2 regions of the Mitsuaria sp. CC2 genome follow, and region 1 is predicted to be linked to the other one. Evidence: riboswitches for the same ligand, from Rfam matches in the RefSeq annotation. Region 1 holds a riboswitch; the other holds the start of a gene.

Region 1 (7,535 bases):
GGCCCGATCGCCGAGTGGGGCCTGTCGCTGGAGAAGAAGCAGATCCAGGTCGACACCGAGAAGTTCCAGACCAACGTGCCGGGCATCTTCGCGGTGGGTGACATCAACACCTACCCGGGCAAGAAGAAGCTGATCCTGTCGGGCTTCCACGAAGCCGCGCTGGCGGCCTTCGGCGCGATGCCGATCATCAATCCGGAAAAGCGCGTCCACCTGCAGTACACGACCACCAGCCCGAAGCTGCACAAGGTGCTGGGCGTCGAGACGCCGAACTTCGACTGACCGTCGAATAGCGCGCCGGAACACGAGCCCGCCTGGCGAAAGCCGGCGGGTTTTTTCTTGGGAGGGGGAGCTCCATGCCTATGAAAACGATCCATGTGGATGGCGCCAAGATCATCGACTGGCCATCCTTCTACGACACCTTCGCTCGGGCGTTCGGTTTCCCCGCATTCTTCGGTCGGAACATGGATGCCTGGATCGACTGCATGACGTCTCTGGACGAGACCATGAGCGATGTCCAGGTGGCCCCCGGTGAACTGGTCTGCCTTGCGCTCGATGCGGCGGACGTTTTCAAGGCCGCTTGCCCTGAGCAATACCTGGCCCTCGTGGAATGCGCGGCGTTCGTCAATTGGCGACGTATCGACATTGGCGAGCCGCCAATCCTGGTGCTCTCGTTCAACGTTTAGCCTTTCCAGGATCAGCGTCGCGTTGTTGAACGCGTTCGCCAGAAAGCACAACGCCCGGCACGAGCCGGGCGTTTGTCTTGGAGCGGCACGGACGTTGTCAGCCGGAGGCTCCCTCCATCGATACAGCGCAACCGACAGGGCTTACTGGGCCGAAGCGATCTGGACGGCGTCAGCCGACGTGTCGCGCCGGCCGGTGATGTAGACGGTCGGCAGCTGTTCGCGCTTGGCGGTGATGACCACCGGATCCAGCGTGACGATCGAGGCGCGCATTTCGCGCTGGCCTTCGGCGTGGGCGATGCCCAGGCCCAGTACCACGGCGGCGACGGCGCCGAAGAGGACTGCCTTCACGGTGGTGTTGGTGGCGGAAGTGATGTCGAGGCGGATGGTGTTCATGTCGATCTCCTGAAGGGGTTTGCTGTGTCGATGGAGTCAGTGTCGTCACAGCCCCGGTGGCTTGCGAGCGTCAGGAGACGAAGCTGCATCGCGGCGGCGTGAACTGCATCAGCGACGGACAAACGGAAAGCGCCATCGGGCGCTTTCAACGGGAAGCGCCGCCAGGACATGCATCCTGGCGGCGCCGAGCGGCGCGAGTTCAGGGCTCAGCGGGCGGACACGCCTTCGATGACGGCGCCCTTGTTTTCCTTGGCGGCGAAGCGCTGCACCAGTTCGGCGTACTTTGGCGAGGACTTCAGCTCGGCGTATCGGGCTTCGGCCTTGGCGCGCTGGGTGGCGTTCAGCGCGAAGTCCTCGGTGCGGTCGACGGCGGCCAAGCCGGATTCGCGGTAGATCTGCAGATCGGCCAGCACTTCGGCGCGGGTCTTCTGGCTTTGCGTGATCGGGTCGAGGTGGCTGTAGCTCTGCGCGAACACCGGCGAGGCGGCTGCGGACAGGGCGATCAGAGCGGTGGCGATCACGGTCTTGGTGGTGGTCATGATCAATCCTTTGAGAGTGGTGCAGGTGGGTGTCTGGTGTCGGGACCGGCTTCGTTTGCCGTTGACTGAACAATAGAAGGCGGCTCGCTCTGCATAAATACGGGCGGAAGCAATGGACGGATGCAGGGGGAACAACAATCCGTTCGGGCGCCCAAATGCAAACGCCCGGCAAGAGCCGGGCGTTGGGGGAGCGGAGCGGGCGGTGTCAGCCGGAGGCTCGCTCCATCGATACAGCGCAACCGTCAGGGCTTACTGGGCCGAGGCGATCTGGACCGCGTCGGCGGATGTGTCGCGACGACCGGTGATGTAGACGGTCGGCAGCTGTTCGCGCTTGGCGGTGATGACCACCGGATCCAGCGTGACGATCGAAGCGCGCATCTCGCGCTGACCTTCGGCGTGGGCGATGCCCAGGGCCAGCACCATCGCGGTCACGGCGCCGAAGAGGACGGCCTTGACGGTGGTTTCAGTGGCGGAAGCAACGTGGAAGCGGCTGGTGGTCATGTCGTTCTCCTGAGGCGGTTTGCTGTGTCGATGGAGTCAGTGTCGTCATCGACCCGTCCGCTTGCGAGCGCCAGGAGACGAAGCTGCGCCGCGGCGGCGTGAACTGCATCAGCGGCGGACAAACGGAAAGCGCCATCGGGCGCTTTCAATGAGAAACGCCGCCTGGACTTCCGTCCGGGCGGCGCTGCGGGGGCTGGAGCGGGGCTCAGCGTGCGGACACGCCTTCCGTGACGGCTCCCTTGCCTTCCTTGGCGGCGAAGCGCTGCACCAGGGCGGCGTACTTCGGGGATGCCTTCAGTTCAGCGTAGCGAGCCTCGGCCTTGGCGCGCTGGTTCAGCTCCAGCGAGCTGTCTTCGGTGCGGTCGACAGCAGCCAGGCCCGACTCGCGGTAGATCTCCAGATCGGCCAGCACTTCAGCGCGGCTCTTCTGGCTCTGCGTGATCGGATCGAGGTGGCTGTAGCTCTGCGCGAACGCCGGCACAGCAGCGGCGGACAGGGCGATGAGGGCGGTGGCGATCAGGGTCTTGGCGGTCATGATGGGTTCCTTTGAGAGCGCGTTGGATCGGGGTGTCTGGGGTCTTGGCCGGCTTCGTTTGCCGATGACTGAAGGTTAGATGCGAGCCTCGTTCGGATAAACGGCCGGCGTCGCAATGGGCCGTTGTGATCGCAGCAACAATCGCCTGCGCGCTCCTAAAAGCAAGACGCCCGGCATGAGCCGGGCGTCTTGCATGGGAGCGAACCGAAGGGCGTCAGTCCGTGGATCGCTCCACCGATACAGCGCGACCTGGGACGTTCACTCGGCCGAGGCGACGTGCGCGTCGACCGCGTCGGCGCTGCGGCGGCCGGTGATGTAGACGGTCGGGAGTTGCTCGCGCTTGACGCTGATCACCACCGGATCCAGCGTGACGATCGAGGCACGCATCTCGCGTTGACCTTGTGCATGAGCGATCCCGAGACCCAGGGCCAGCGCCGCGACAGCACCGAAGGCGACCGCCTTGACGGTGGTGTTGGTGGCGGAAGTGATGCTGAGGCGGGTGGCGTTCATGTCGATCTCCTGAAGGCGTTGGCTGTGTCGATGGAGTCAGTGTCGTCATCGACCCGGCCACTTGCGAGCGTCAGGAGACGAAGCTGCGCGGCGGCGGCGTGAACTGCATGGGCGGCGGACAAACGGGAAGCGCCTTCGGGCTTCCGGACGCCTCCAAAGCCCTCTTTTGGCCTCGCTAGACTCTCGTCCGCTCACCGGGACTGCCGGCGAGCGCCGACAACACGACCTGATTGATCCAACAGGCGACAACACGAGGAACAGGGATGGAGAGCAATCACCGGCACGAGCGCGAGACCTACGCCATCTTCGCGTCGCCCGACGACTACGCGTATCACATCGGCCAAGTGGTGAGCATCGGGGACGACGGCCTGCGGGTGCTGCGCAAGCAACTCTCGATCAAGACGCCCTATCGGATCGACGTCGTTCCCACCGAGCGGGTGTCTCATGCGGTCTACGACGCCAGGTTGGCACCGATGCGCATCGTGGCCGGTGTGATCGTGCTCCTTCTGCTGGCAGGGGTACTTTTCGGTCTCAGCGTCTATTGGAACGATCTCCAGCCGGGTACCCACATCCAGATCGGCATGCTGGCGCTGGCAGGTGGCTATGGATTGAGGTGGGCGTTCATGTCGCGCCAGCACCGACTGACGTTCCAGTTACACGACGGCACACGCCTTCGGTGGTTCTCGCGATCGGGCGACTTCAAATACAAGACGGGATCCGTCCATCGGGGCATCGAGCGACTCACTGAGCTCGGACTGCTCCGTCCTCCTCCGACGGCTCGATGAGCGCTTGGGCGCACGACCCGAGGACGAGCCTGGCCTGCTAAATCCCTGGACGCCAAGGTCCTCTGTGGGCCTCCCGCTAGAATCACCACCACTCACCGGCCCGTCCGGTGAGTTCGCTAGGGGTGCTGCGCCATCGATCCGTCGATGGCCCGGCTGAGAAAGTCCCTTTGAACCTGATTGAGGTAATCCTCGCGCAGGGAAGCATGCCTTCGACACGCCTCGTGTCCCGCACGCCGCCTTCTCATCGGCGTGCCCGGTTTGCCGACCTGCCATCGCATTTCTGGCTTCGGCACATCGATGGCAACTTCGTCCGCTCTGAATTCCTTCCCGCTGCATCGGCTCGCGATCGCGCTGATCGCCGGCGGCGTCTCGCTGCACGCCACCGCGCAGTCGACCGACTCTCCGGCCGGCACGCCGGCCAACGCGTCGGCCAATGCGCAGACCCCCTCCCCCGCCCTGCCCAGCGTTGTCGTCAAGGGCAAGTCCGACGCGCCCGTGATGGCCGGCGGCTTCGGCGACACGCCCGTCGCCAAGCTCCCGATCCAGGCCAGCCTCGTCAGCGCCGAGCAGCTCAACGACCGCGGCCTGTTCAACCTCGCCGGGCTGACGCTGCTCGACGCGAGCGTGGGCGACTCGTACAACTCGGCGGGCTACGTTTCCTACCTGAAGATTCGAGGCTACGACCTCGACAACCGCTTCAACTACCGCCGCGACGGCCTGCCGATCAACGCCGAGACCGCCCTCCCCCTCGCCAACAAGAGCAGCATCGAAGCCATCAAGGGCACGACCGGCATCCAGGCCGGCACCAGCGCGCCGGGTGGACTGGTCAACCTCGTGGTGAAGCGCCCGACGGTTGAGCTCACCAGCGTGCGCTTGGGCGTCAGCGAGCGCGGCACCGTCGAGTCCGCGATGGACTGGAGCCGCCGCTTCGGCGACGGTCACGGCAACGACAAGGCCTTCGGCCTGCGCGTCAACGTCGAGGCCGCCAAACTGCGCCCCGAACTGCGCGACGCCGACGGCAACCGCTGGATGATGGCCGTCGCCGGCGACTGGCGTGTCACGCGCGACACGCTGGTCGAGGCGGAGGTCGAGATCAACCGCCAGGCCCAGCCGAGCCAGCCCGGCTTCAGCCTGCTCGGCGACAAGCTGCCCGACGCGAAGGCCATCGACCCGCGCACCAACCTGAACAACCAGTCGTGGAGCCAACCGGTGGTCTTCGAAGGCCGCACCGCCTCGCTGCGCGTGCAGCATCAGTTGAACGCCGACTGGAAGCTGCAGGCGCACGCGGCGATCCAGCGCCTGGTGACCGACGACCGCCTCGCCTATCCCTTCGGCTGCACGGCCGGCGACGGCACGTATTACCCGAGCACCTACTGCCCCGACGGCACCTTCGATCAATACGACTTCCGCAGCGACAACGAGCATCGCGACAGCGACGCGCTCGACCTGTCGGCGCAGGGCAAGCTGACGCTGCTGGGCGTCGAGCACCAGGTGTCGACGGGCGTGCTGTTCTCGCGCTTCAAGAGCCGGCTGCAGGGCCAAGCCTACAACTGGGCGGGGACCGGCAACATCTGGGGCACGCTGCCGACGGTGGCCGACCCGACGCTCGGTTCGACCAACACCAACCGTACCGAGCGCAGCACCGAGGTCTACTTCCGCGACGCGATGCAGTTCAGCGCGCAGTGGCAAGGCTGGCTGGGCCTGCGGCACACGCGTCTGGATCGCGATTCGATCCAGGTCAACGTGCCCGCCGGCGAGGACAACGAGGCGACGAGTTATCGCCAGTCGGTCACGACGCCGTGGGTGGGCGTGAGCTACGCGATCGATCCGCAGCTGCTCGCGTATGCGAGCTGGGGCGAAGGCGTCGAATCGGCCGTCACGCCGCAACTGCCGATCTACGCGAACGCCGGCCGGGCGCTGTCGGCGATCCGCAGCAAGCAATGGGAGATCGGTCTGAAGTCGGGCAGCCGCACGGTGGACTGGTCGATCAACTACTTCGACATCAGCAAGCCGACGACGAACGACGTGACGGTGGTGGTGAACAACGTCGACCGGCTCGAGCGCCGCATCGACGGTGAGCAGAACCACCGCGGCGTGGAAGCGCAGGCGGATCTGAAGTGGACGGGCGGCGGCCTGATGGCGAGCGCGATGAAGCTGCACGCGCGCCGGGAGGGCAGCGCGGATGCGACGCTCAACGGCCTGAAGCCGACGAACGTGCCGGAGACGGTGCTGAAGCTGCAGGCGCGGCACAGCGCGGGCGTGCCAGGTCTTGAGCTGTTGGCCGGCGTGGTCTACGAAGGCAAGCGGATGGTCGTGCCGGACAACTCGGTGGCGATCCCGAGCTGGACGCGGCTGGACCTGGGCGCGCGCTTCGAGCAGAACGTGGGTCGGCAGTTGCTGATCTGGCGCGTCGGCGTGGACAACGCGACCAACCGTCGTGCGTGGCGCGAGTCGCCGTACCAGTACGACCACGTGTACCTGTACCCGCTCGCCAATCGCACATGGCGAGCGTCGGTGGAGTGGGTCTTGTGAGGTACTGATTTTTCTGTGTATACTCTTAGGCTCTGATCCCCGATAGCTCAGTCGGTAGAGCGCCGGACTGTTAATCCGTAGGTCCCTGGTTCGAGCCCAGGTCGGGGAGCCAAGATCAGATAACGAAGGTCCTCGGACCTTCGTTCTTTTTAAGCCAGTGTCCTACCGAAGATGCTGGCCCAAGAATTCAGATCGATTGGATCTGAGCAGACTTTTCCTCGATAGCTCAGTCGGTAGAGCGCCGGACTGTTAATCCGTAGGTCCCTGGTTCGAGCCCAGGTCGAGGAGCCAAAATTGAAGCCCCATTCGTGCAAGCGGATGGGGCTTTTTCTTTGTGGCGATCGACCTCGCACGACGTGCGGACTGCTGCTCGTGCAGGCACAGCGGTAGACGAAGCCTTGCGGATCTTTGGGCTTGCGCAAGCCCGTGTCTTCGGCAATCCCGGACTGCCAGTCCGTAGGCTCAACGTCGAAGTTCATTGTCGAACGAGGGCTTCCCGAGCGATCGACATGACGGAGACTCACCATCCATCGGTGCGCTCCGACTTCTGTCGATCGCAATCGACGGATACCCTTCGCAACGTTTCAGGTCAACTGCGCAGGGCGCCAGTGCGTTCGACCGGTTTCAGGGAGACATGACATGCACAAGATCCATCTGGCCGTGATCGGTGGACTGCTCGGCGTCTTCGCCGCCACCGGCGTCCAAGCCCAAGTCTGGAAATGCACCACCGCCGGCAAAACCCATTACTCGGACCAGCCCTGCGCGGCGAACGGCGAGCAGATGAGGCCGCAATCGCTGCAGAGCAACGTCATTGACACGTCTGCGGACCGGGCGGCAGCGGAGCGCGCCAAGGCTGCCGCTGAGCGAGAGCAGCAGCAAACCAACGGCGTGCAGGCTTCCCAGCCTGCGGCGCCTTCCAACTTCTGCCCTTCCGACCGCGACATCGCCGCGATGGAGACCAAGGCCAGTTCCATTTCGCTGAGCGCCGAAGCCAAGAAGTTCGTCCAGGACGAGATCCGCCGCGCTCGCCAATGCCAGAAGGGTCAGGGCAGCTACT
Region 2 (7,535 bases), on a different contig from region 1:
CGCCGTCGTTGAGCGCCGTGTCGGCGCGCGCGTCGCGAGGCACGAAGCGGCCGTTCAGCGCGGTCGCCACAGCGGCGGCCTCGCGCCGTTCGCGTTCGAGCAAGTGCGCCAGCGTCGCGCCGGCGGGCATGGCCACGGTGCGGTCGTCGAGCCGCACGGTGATCGAGGGGAGGGCGGTCATGGGGAGTGCTCCAGGAAAGGCGCGGCCAGGCCGGCCGTGTCGAGCAGACGCTCGACCAACGCCGGCGCGAGCAGCCATCCGTGCCGGTACAGGCCGTTGATGCGCAACAGGCCGGGCTCGTGATGGAGGAAGGGCAGGTTGTCGGGCAGCGCCGGCCGGAGATGCCGGTCGAGCCGCACGATGCGCGCCTCCGACAGCGCCGGCAGCACGCTCTGCGCCGCCGCCATCAGCTCGACGGCGGAGCGCAGCGAGACCGGGCTGCGGTCCTCGCTCTCGATCTCGCTGGCGCCGACGACGATCTCCGCGTCCGAACGCGGCACGAGATAGACGCGATGCCGCGGATGCAGCAGCCGGACGGGCCGGCGCAGACCGTGCCCCGGCAGGGACAGCGTGACGATCTCGCCGCGGACGCCGCGCAAGGGCTGCGGCGGCCGCGCGCCCAGCCCGCGGGCATCGATCGCCCAGTCGCCGTGCCAGTGCCCGCCGTCAGCGAAGTGCAGTGCGCCGGGCACCACCTGGTCGACGGGACGCGACCAGTGCCAGCGCGCCGCGGCAGCCGTCGCGCCCGCGTGCAGCGCGGCCATCGCGGGCACCGGCGCGATGAGGCCTTCCCGCGGCAGCAGCCAGCCGCGCAGGCCCGGCGCCAGCATCGGTTCCAACGTGCGTAGCGCGTCCATGTCGAGCGGCTCCGCGCCCGGCATGCGCCTCAGCGCACGCTCCGCCGCGCCCAGGTCCGCACGATGTGACAGCAGCAGACTGCCCTCGATGCGCAGCGGCACGGGGCCCGGTGCCGGACTTGATCTCGAGGACGACCTCGAGACCGGGGTCGAGTCCGGTGCCGTCCCGGACAACGAGGCCACGATGTCGGGCCACAACGCGAGCGATCGCCAGCCCAGCGCGGCGATCTCCGCGCCGCCCTGTTCCTGCTCGGCGAGCGGACTGAGCATGCCGGCGGCGCTGAACGCGGCCGCGCCCTGCGCGTCGAACGCGGGCGCGGGACCGGACGACGCGTCGAAGACCTCGACGGCGTGACCGGCCCGAGAGAGTGTCCACGCGAGCAGGCGTCCGGCGAGCCCCGCCCCGGCGATGGCGATCGCGGCCATCGCGATCAGGCCTGGCGGATCGGGATGTAGAGCTCGCCGCCGCCGGCGAGGAACTCGGCGCTCTTCGCCTTCATGCCCGCGGCGTCCGCTTCCAGCTGCGCGCTGTACTCCCGCACGTCCTGCGTGATCTTCATCGAGCAGAACTTCGGTCCGCACATCGAGCAGAAGTGCGCCACCTTCGCGCTGTCCTTGGGCAGGGTCTCATCGTGGAACGCGCGCGCGGTTTCCGGATCGAGGCCGAGGTTGAACTGGTCCTCCCAGCGGAACTCGAAACGCGCCTTGGACAGCGCGTCGTCGCGCGCCCGGGCCGCCGGATGGCCCTTGGCGATGTCGGCCGCGTGCGCCGCGATCTTGTAGGCCATCAGGCCCTGCTTGACGTCGTCGCGGTCGGGCAGCCCCAGGTGCTCCTTCGGCGTCACGTAGCACAGCATCGCGCAGCCGAACCAGCCGATCATCGCGGCGCCGATGCCGCTGGTGATGTGGTCGTAGCCCGGCGCGATGTCGGTGGTCAACGGCCCCAGCGTGTAGAACGGCGCCTCGTCGCAGTGCTTGAGCTGCTCGGTCATGTTGGCCTGGATCATGTGCATCGGCACGTGCCCCGGACCTTCGATCATGGTCTGCACGTCGTGCTTCCACGCGATCTTCGTCAGCTCGCCCAGCGTGCGCAGCTCGGCGAACTGCGCTTCGTCGTTGGCGTCCGCCAGCGAACCCGGCCGCAGCCCGTCGCCCAGCGAGAAGCTCACGTCGTACGCCTTCATGATCTCGCAGATCTCCTCGAAGTGCGTGTACAGGAAGTTCTCGCGGTGGTGCGCGATGCACCATTTCGCCAGGATGGAGCCGCCGCGCGACACGATGCCGGTGCGGCGCTTGACCGTCATCGGCACGAAGGGCAGCCGCACGCCGGCATGGATGGTGAAGTAGTCGACGCCCTGTTCGGCCTGCTCCACCAGCGTGTCGCGGAACAGCGCCCAGGTCAGGTCCTCGGCCACGCCGCCGACCTTCTCCAGGGCCTGGTAGATCGGCACGGTGCCGATGGGCACGGGGCTGTTGCGCAGGATCCAGTCGCGCGTGGTGTGGATGTTGCGGCCGGTGGACAGGTCCATCACCGTGTCCGCACCCCAGCGCGTCGCCCACACGAGCTTCTCGACCTCCTCCTCGATGCCCGAGCTCACGGCCGAGTTGCCGATGTTGGCGTTGACCTTGACCAGGAAGTTGCGGCCGATCGCCATCGGCTCGACTTCCGGGTGGTTGATGTTGGCCGGGATGATGGCGCGGCCGCGGGCGACCTCGTCGCGGACGAACTCGGGCGTGATGATCCCGGGGATCTGCGCGCCCAGGCCCTGGCCGCGCAGGCGCTGTTCGCGCTCGGTGTCGGACAGGTACTCGTGCATCCAGGCGCGGCGGCCGTTCTCGCGGATCGCGACGTACTCCATCTCGGCGGTGACGATGCCGCGCCGCGCGTAGTGCATCTGCGTCACGTTGGCGCCCGGCTTCGCGCGACGGGGCGGGCGCGTCAGCGCGGCGCTCTGCGCGCGCAGGGCGTCCTGCTGCGCGGCCTCGCGCAAGCCGTCGTCGAAGAGCTGAATGGCGCGGCCGGCGTAGGGCTCGGTGTCGCCGCGCGACTCGACCCAGGCCGCGCGCGTGGCGGGCAGGCCGCGGCGCACGTCGGTGGCGACGGCGGGATCGGTGTACGGGCCGGAAGTGTCGTAGACCGCAAGTCGTTCGCCGTTGGTCAGCGCGATCTCCCGCAGCGGCACGCGCAGGTGCGGATGCAGCACGCCGTGCTCATGCGTCTTGGTCGAGGAGGGCAGCGGGGCGCGGCTGGCGGCGAGGCGCTCGTGGAAGGTGGCGTCGGCGGGGGTCAGGTCGTTCATCGGGGTCTCCGGTTGGGCGCCGGAGGCTGGACCGATCAGGACGGGCAGGCGCGCAGGAGAGGGCCGGATGGACCGGGCCTTCCGCGCCGTCCGGGCACGGGGCCGGGAGGGCGCACTTCGGGAAGGCAGGCTCTTCTTACGCCGGTACGAACCGGATCAAGTTCAGCGGGTCCACGGCTTCATCGCCATGTCTCAGCCCGTGTCGTCGGTGCGCGGCGCGCATCGTCGACCCAGGGCTCCCCGGAGCAGGCGCGCAGTATAGGCCGCGCAACACCCGGCCCGGGCGGGACGTGAATTCCTAGACGCCAGCCCGATGTCAAGGGACATCGGAGGTACTGTTACATCCTGATTCCGGGGAAACACCGAGGGGCCGTCACCACGGTGACTTCTTACACTGCGGCGCTCAGGCCGGGGCGCGAAGAAACCGATTTCAACAGCAGCAGACAAGACCGGCGTTGTCTCCAAAAGAGAGCAACCAGCGCAACAAGAGGGTGGAGTGATGAGCAGCCGTAGTCTTCTGAGCGTGCCGCGCCGCGGCCTGGCGGTGTGTCAGGTCTTGACCCTGTCCTTGATCGCCGTCGCCGCGCAGGCGCAGACCGCGCCGGCGGCGGCCACGTCCGCCGCAGTGGTCGATTCCAAGACAGCACCGATGAGCGACGTCGACCGCGCCAAGCGCGACGCCGACAAGGTGTTCCAGTGGATCAAGTTCCACGCCGAGAAGGGCGAGAAGAAGCCCGCGCACGAGACAAAGCCCGAAGCGCCCAAGCCGGTCGCCCGACCCGTGGCCACGACCGCCCCCGCGCCGGTCGCGCGCCGGCCGGAACCCGAACCCGCCGTCGAGCGTCCACTCGCAGCACGCGCGGGGGACACGGCCTCGGTGCCAGTGGTTGCCTCGCCGACGCCCGCGCCTGCGGGGATCGGTCAATCCGCCGCGCAGACGATCGCGCCGCCGTCGTCCGTGCCGCAGCCGATGTCCGAAGCGCCGGCGCCGCAGGTCGTGTCGATGGCCGCGCCGTCGACCGCCGCGCCGGCCGGCAAGGCGCCCGAGCCTGAACCCGACGACGAACCCGTGCCGCTGAAGCTGCTGCGCAAGGTCGATCCCGAATATCCGCGCGCGCTGCTGGCGCAGCAGCGCGCCGGCTCGGTGCAGGTGCAGTTCACCGTGCGCCCCGACGGCTCCGTCGACAACGCGCAGGCGATGCGGTCGCCGGACCGCAAGCTCAGCACGGCCGCGGTCAACGCGGTCAAGCAGTGGCGCTTCGCGCCGATCCCGACGCCGCGTCAGGTCAGCGTGGAGATCGGCTTCCAGGTCGAATGACGCACCCGGGCGATCGCTGATCGGACGGGACGTCGATGCACGCCGCGACCTGCGCGGCGGCCGCGAACCGGAACGGCGTGGAGCGCGCACCAAAGCCCCCTGTCCATGCCGATCCAGGGGCGCCATGCATTCGTTGCCGTCTTCTTCCTCTCCTCCGTCTTCCCTTCCGGCCGCGCCGGACGGGATGCCCGAAGGCGTCTGCAGGCTGGTTGTCGACTTCAGCGTCACGCCCACCTACGAGTCGGTCGTCAGGGCGCTGGTCGACCGGCCACAGACGTACTTCGACGGGACGATCCCGCTGGAAGCGTTCGCCCAGACGCCGATGTTCCAACGAACCTTGGAAGAGGTCGGGGCCGGGATCTTCCGGCTGGAGTTCCTGCTCGGCGGCAATCCCCGTTGGGTCTGTCTCCGCGACGCCTTCAACGAACTCACGGCGCGCCATACCGGCAACGCACCGGATCAGGCCAAGGCGCAGTGCAGCTTCCTCGGCGAGGGCAAGCGGGCGCTGCGCGCCTTGTGCGATTGCCTGGAAGCGACGGGAGCGCCCCCCGCGATGGTGGACCGGGTGCTGCGCGCTCTCGAGACGGATCTGCTGCCAGGCGGCGGCGCCCTGCCTGACGTGACGGCCGCGCTCGGTCGGGCCCTGGACGCGGCGCAGGACAGGTCGAGTCCGCAACGCCCCGCGGGTCTGCCGGGACCGCACCCGCGGTTGCCCGCGTCGCAGAAGCCCACGGCAGCGCCGGTGTCCCTGGCATCGCGTGCGACCGGACCCGCGTCGTTCTCGGCTGCCGCTTTCGCCAGCCAGGCGAAGCAGCGCTGGATCCGATCGATCCGGGAGCAGCGGCACTTCGCGAACCTGCCGGGGTTGACCGCGCCGGCGTTTCAAGGAGGGTCCGATTTTCCCGAAGCGCGGTTGGAGTTGTTCCGTACCTTCATGTGGTTGAGGACGCTGCTGCTCGGAGAAGGCGACGTGGCCCACGTGAGGGGGGTGATCGACGACCTGGCGCGCCGGCTCAAGGATCAGGAGGGGCCGCTGACCCGGGACGATTTCGAACTGTATGGCAATGGCAAGCGCGACCTGCTCCTGCTGTGCGAGGCCCTGCACAGGGATCCCCGGCCGGGCACCGTGGCGGCGGCCTGCCGGGAGCTGCGGCTGGCGTTCGACGGTTCCGGTGACTTCTGCGTGACGCCGGCCGGAGCGATCGCGGAGGCGCTCTCGGCCGTGGAGGTGGAAGGCGCTGCGTCTGCACGAAGCCGTCTCGATCAACGGCTCGTCGAAGGCGTCGATCGTCTTGCGGCGTTGGCTTGCCATTGCGGTCTGACGCCGAAGGACTCGACGGAGAAGTTCCTCGCCCGATTCCAGGGGGCGAAGCCGCACGGCGGGCAGAACGATCCCGTCGGCAACCTGCACCTCTTCGGGCTCGACATGCTGGAGAGCGTGCTGGCGAGCATGCTGGAGGTGGTGTCGGACCCGGACGGCGCCGGAGCCGGCGTGTCACCCACCCTGGATCGGCTGGTCGCCGAACTGGGGCGATCGAACGACCCGACGGGCGCGATCCTGTCGGCCCGCCACCGACTCTCGACCGTCCTCGCGCCGGGACTGCCACAGGACCTGGCCGACCGCATCCGAGGCGACGTGGTCGATGACGCGGTCCGCAGGCAGGGCCTGGCGCTGCTGCCCGACCTGCCGGAGGACGACCGGGAGCGGCTCCTCCAATGCGAAGCGATGGCGGTGAAGGACCAACTCGGCATCGACTACATCGTCGGCGGCATCGATCGAGGGCCCTCGACCTCGGGCCTGTTCGACACCTCGTCGTCCCGCCTGCTGACGCTGCTGGAGGCCTGCGATCGGGCGGTCGAGGAGGCCCTGCGCCGGCGAGGCGCCTGAGCGCGCCCGTGCCCGCCGCCTACATCCCGTACATCGCCGCCTGATCGAACGGCGTGAGCGCCGCGGCCATCGCGTCCAGGAACAGCCGCGTGCGCAGCGGCATCAGGCGACGCTGCGGGAACACCGCCCAGCACGTCGACGGCTCCGCGCACCAGGCCGGCAGCACGCGCAGCAGCTCGCCGCGATCGACGAAGGCCTGCGCGTACTGGTTGCCGACCCAGGTGATGCCCAGGCCCGCGCGGGCCATCTGCAGCAGCATGTCCGGCGCGTTGACCAGCGTGCGGCTGTCGGGCACGCCGACCCATTCGATGCGCTCGTCCGCCTGGGCGTCGACGTTGCCGAACAGCCGCCACGGCAGCGGCTCGCCGGCGCGGCTCAGGATCATCAGGCCGTGCATGCTCAGCAGCCCTTCGGGCAGTTGCGGCTCGCCGTGTCGCTCCAGGTATTGCGGTGAGGCATACAAGCCGCTGCTGAACATCGCCAGTCGCCGCGCCGCGAGTTGGCTGTCCGGCGGCAACTGGCCCATGCGCACCGCGATGTCGAAACCCTCGGCGATGAGGTCCACGCGCCGCGGCGAGAGATCCAGCTCCAGCTGCACCTCCGGGTAGTCGCCGACAAAGCGGCTCAACATCGGCGTCAGCATCTGGTTGGCGAAATCCGCCGGCATCGAGACGCGCAGGCGGCCGGTCGGCCGCTGCTGCCGATGCAAGGCCAGCGCCAGCGCGCCGTCGACCTCGCCCGCCAGCACCCGCGCGTGCTCCAGCACGCCCTGGCCGAACTCGGTCAGCGTCAGCCGCCGCGTGCTGCGCTGGAGCAGCTTCTCGCCGAGCCGCTCTTCCAGCGCCGCGATCCGCCGCGACACGGTGGACTTCGGCAATTGCAGCCGCTCCGCCGCGCGGCTGAAGCTGCCGCTTTCGATCACGCGGGCAAAGACCAGCAGGTCGTCGGCATCGAGGCTCATGGACGGGGCGCTCCCGGGTGGGGAGCGATTGTTCGTTGAATGGAACAATCTTATCCAGCTCGGCGTCTTCCGGTGCTGAGGGGTGATCAATACAGTTCATTCCATCCCATCACACCCCGGCTGATCCAGCCGAAACGCCCCGGAGAACCGCACCATGAACATCCTTCAGATCAACTCCAGCGCCCGCCGTCTGCATGAGGGCCAAGGCTC

Evidence for each region. A riboswitch is a leader RNA that binds a small molecule or an ion and turns the genes downstream of it on or off. The one in region 1 is predicted to bind thiamine pyrophosphate.
Region 2: it holds a riboswitch for thiamine pyrophosphate, as region 1 does, so the genes downstream of both, thiC (phosphomethylpyrimidine synthase ThiC) here and PV762_RS00760 (TonB-dependent siderophore receptor) in region 1, are expected to answer to the same signal.

What each region holds. Positions count from the first base shown of each region.
Region 1 is NZ_JARVXN010000003.1:16,928-24,462, reverse strand. Features, by position in the region: gene PV762_RS00800 (NAD(P)/FAD-dependent oxidoreductase) at 1-279, shown strand, start outside; gene PV762_RS00795 (barstar family protein) at 360-683, shown strand; gene PV762_RS00790 (hypothetical protein) at 825-1,076, opposite strand; gene PV762_RS00785 (DUF4148 domain-containing protein) at 1,283-1,615, opposite strand; gene PV762_RS00780 (hypothetical protein) at 1,865-2,116, opposite strand; gene PV762_RS00775 (DUF4148 domain-containing protein) at 2,322-2,651, opposite strand; gene PV762_RS00770 (hypothetical protein) at 2,910-3,161, opposite strand; gene PV762_RS00765 (hypothetical protein) at 3,425-3,946, shown strand; TPP riboswitch at 4,055-4,163, shown strand; gene PV762_RS00760 (TonB-dependent siderophore receptor) at 4,244-6,478, shown strand; tRNA gene PV762_RS00755 (tRNA-Asn) at 6,515-6,590, shown strand; tRNA gene PV762_RS00750 (tRNA-Asn) at 6,694-6,769, shown strand; gene PV762_RS00745 (DUF4124 domain-containing protein) at 7,118-7,535, shown strand, end outside.
Region 2 is NZ_JARVXN010000015.1:161,538-169,072, reverse strand. Features, by position in the region: gene thiS (sulfur carrier protein ThiS) at 1-181, opposite strand, end outside; gene PV762_RS11165 (FAD-dependent oxidoreductase) at 178-1,284, opposite strand; gene thiC (phosphomethylpyrimidine synthase ThiC) at 1,290-3,158, opposite strand; TPP riboswitch at 3,275-3,411, opposite strand; gene PV762_RS11155 (energy transducer TonB) at 3,658-4,476, shown strand; gene PV762_RS11150 (hypothetical protein) at 4,661-6,364, shown strand; gene PV762_RS11145 (LysR family transcriptional regulator) at 6,384-7,325, opposite strand; gene PV762_RS11140 (FMN-dependent NADH-azoreductase) at 7,480-7,535, shown strand, end outside.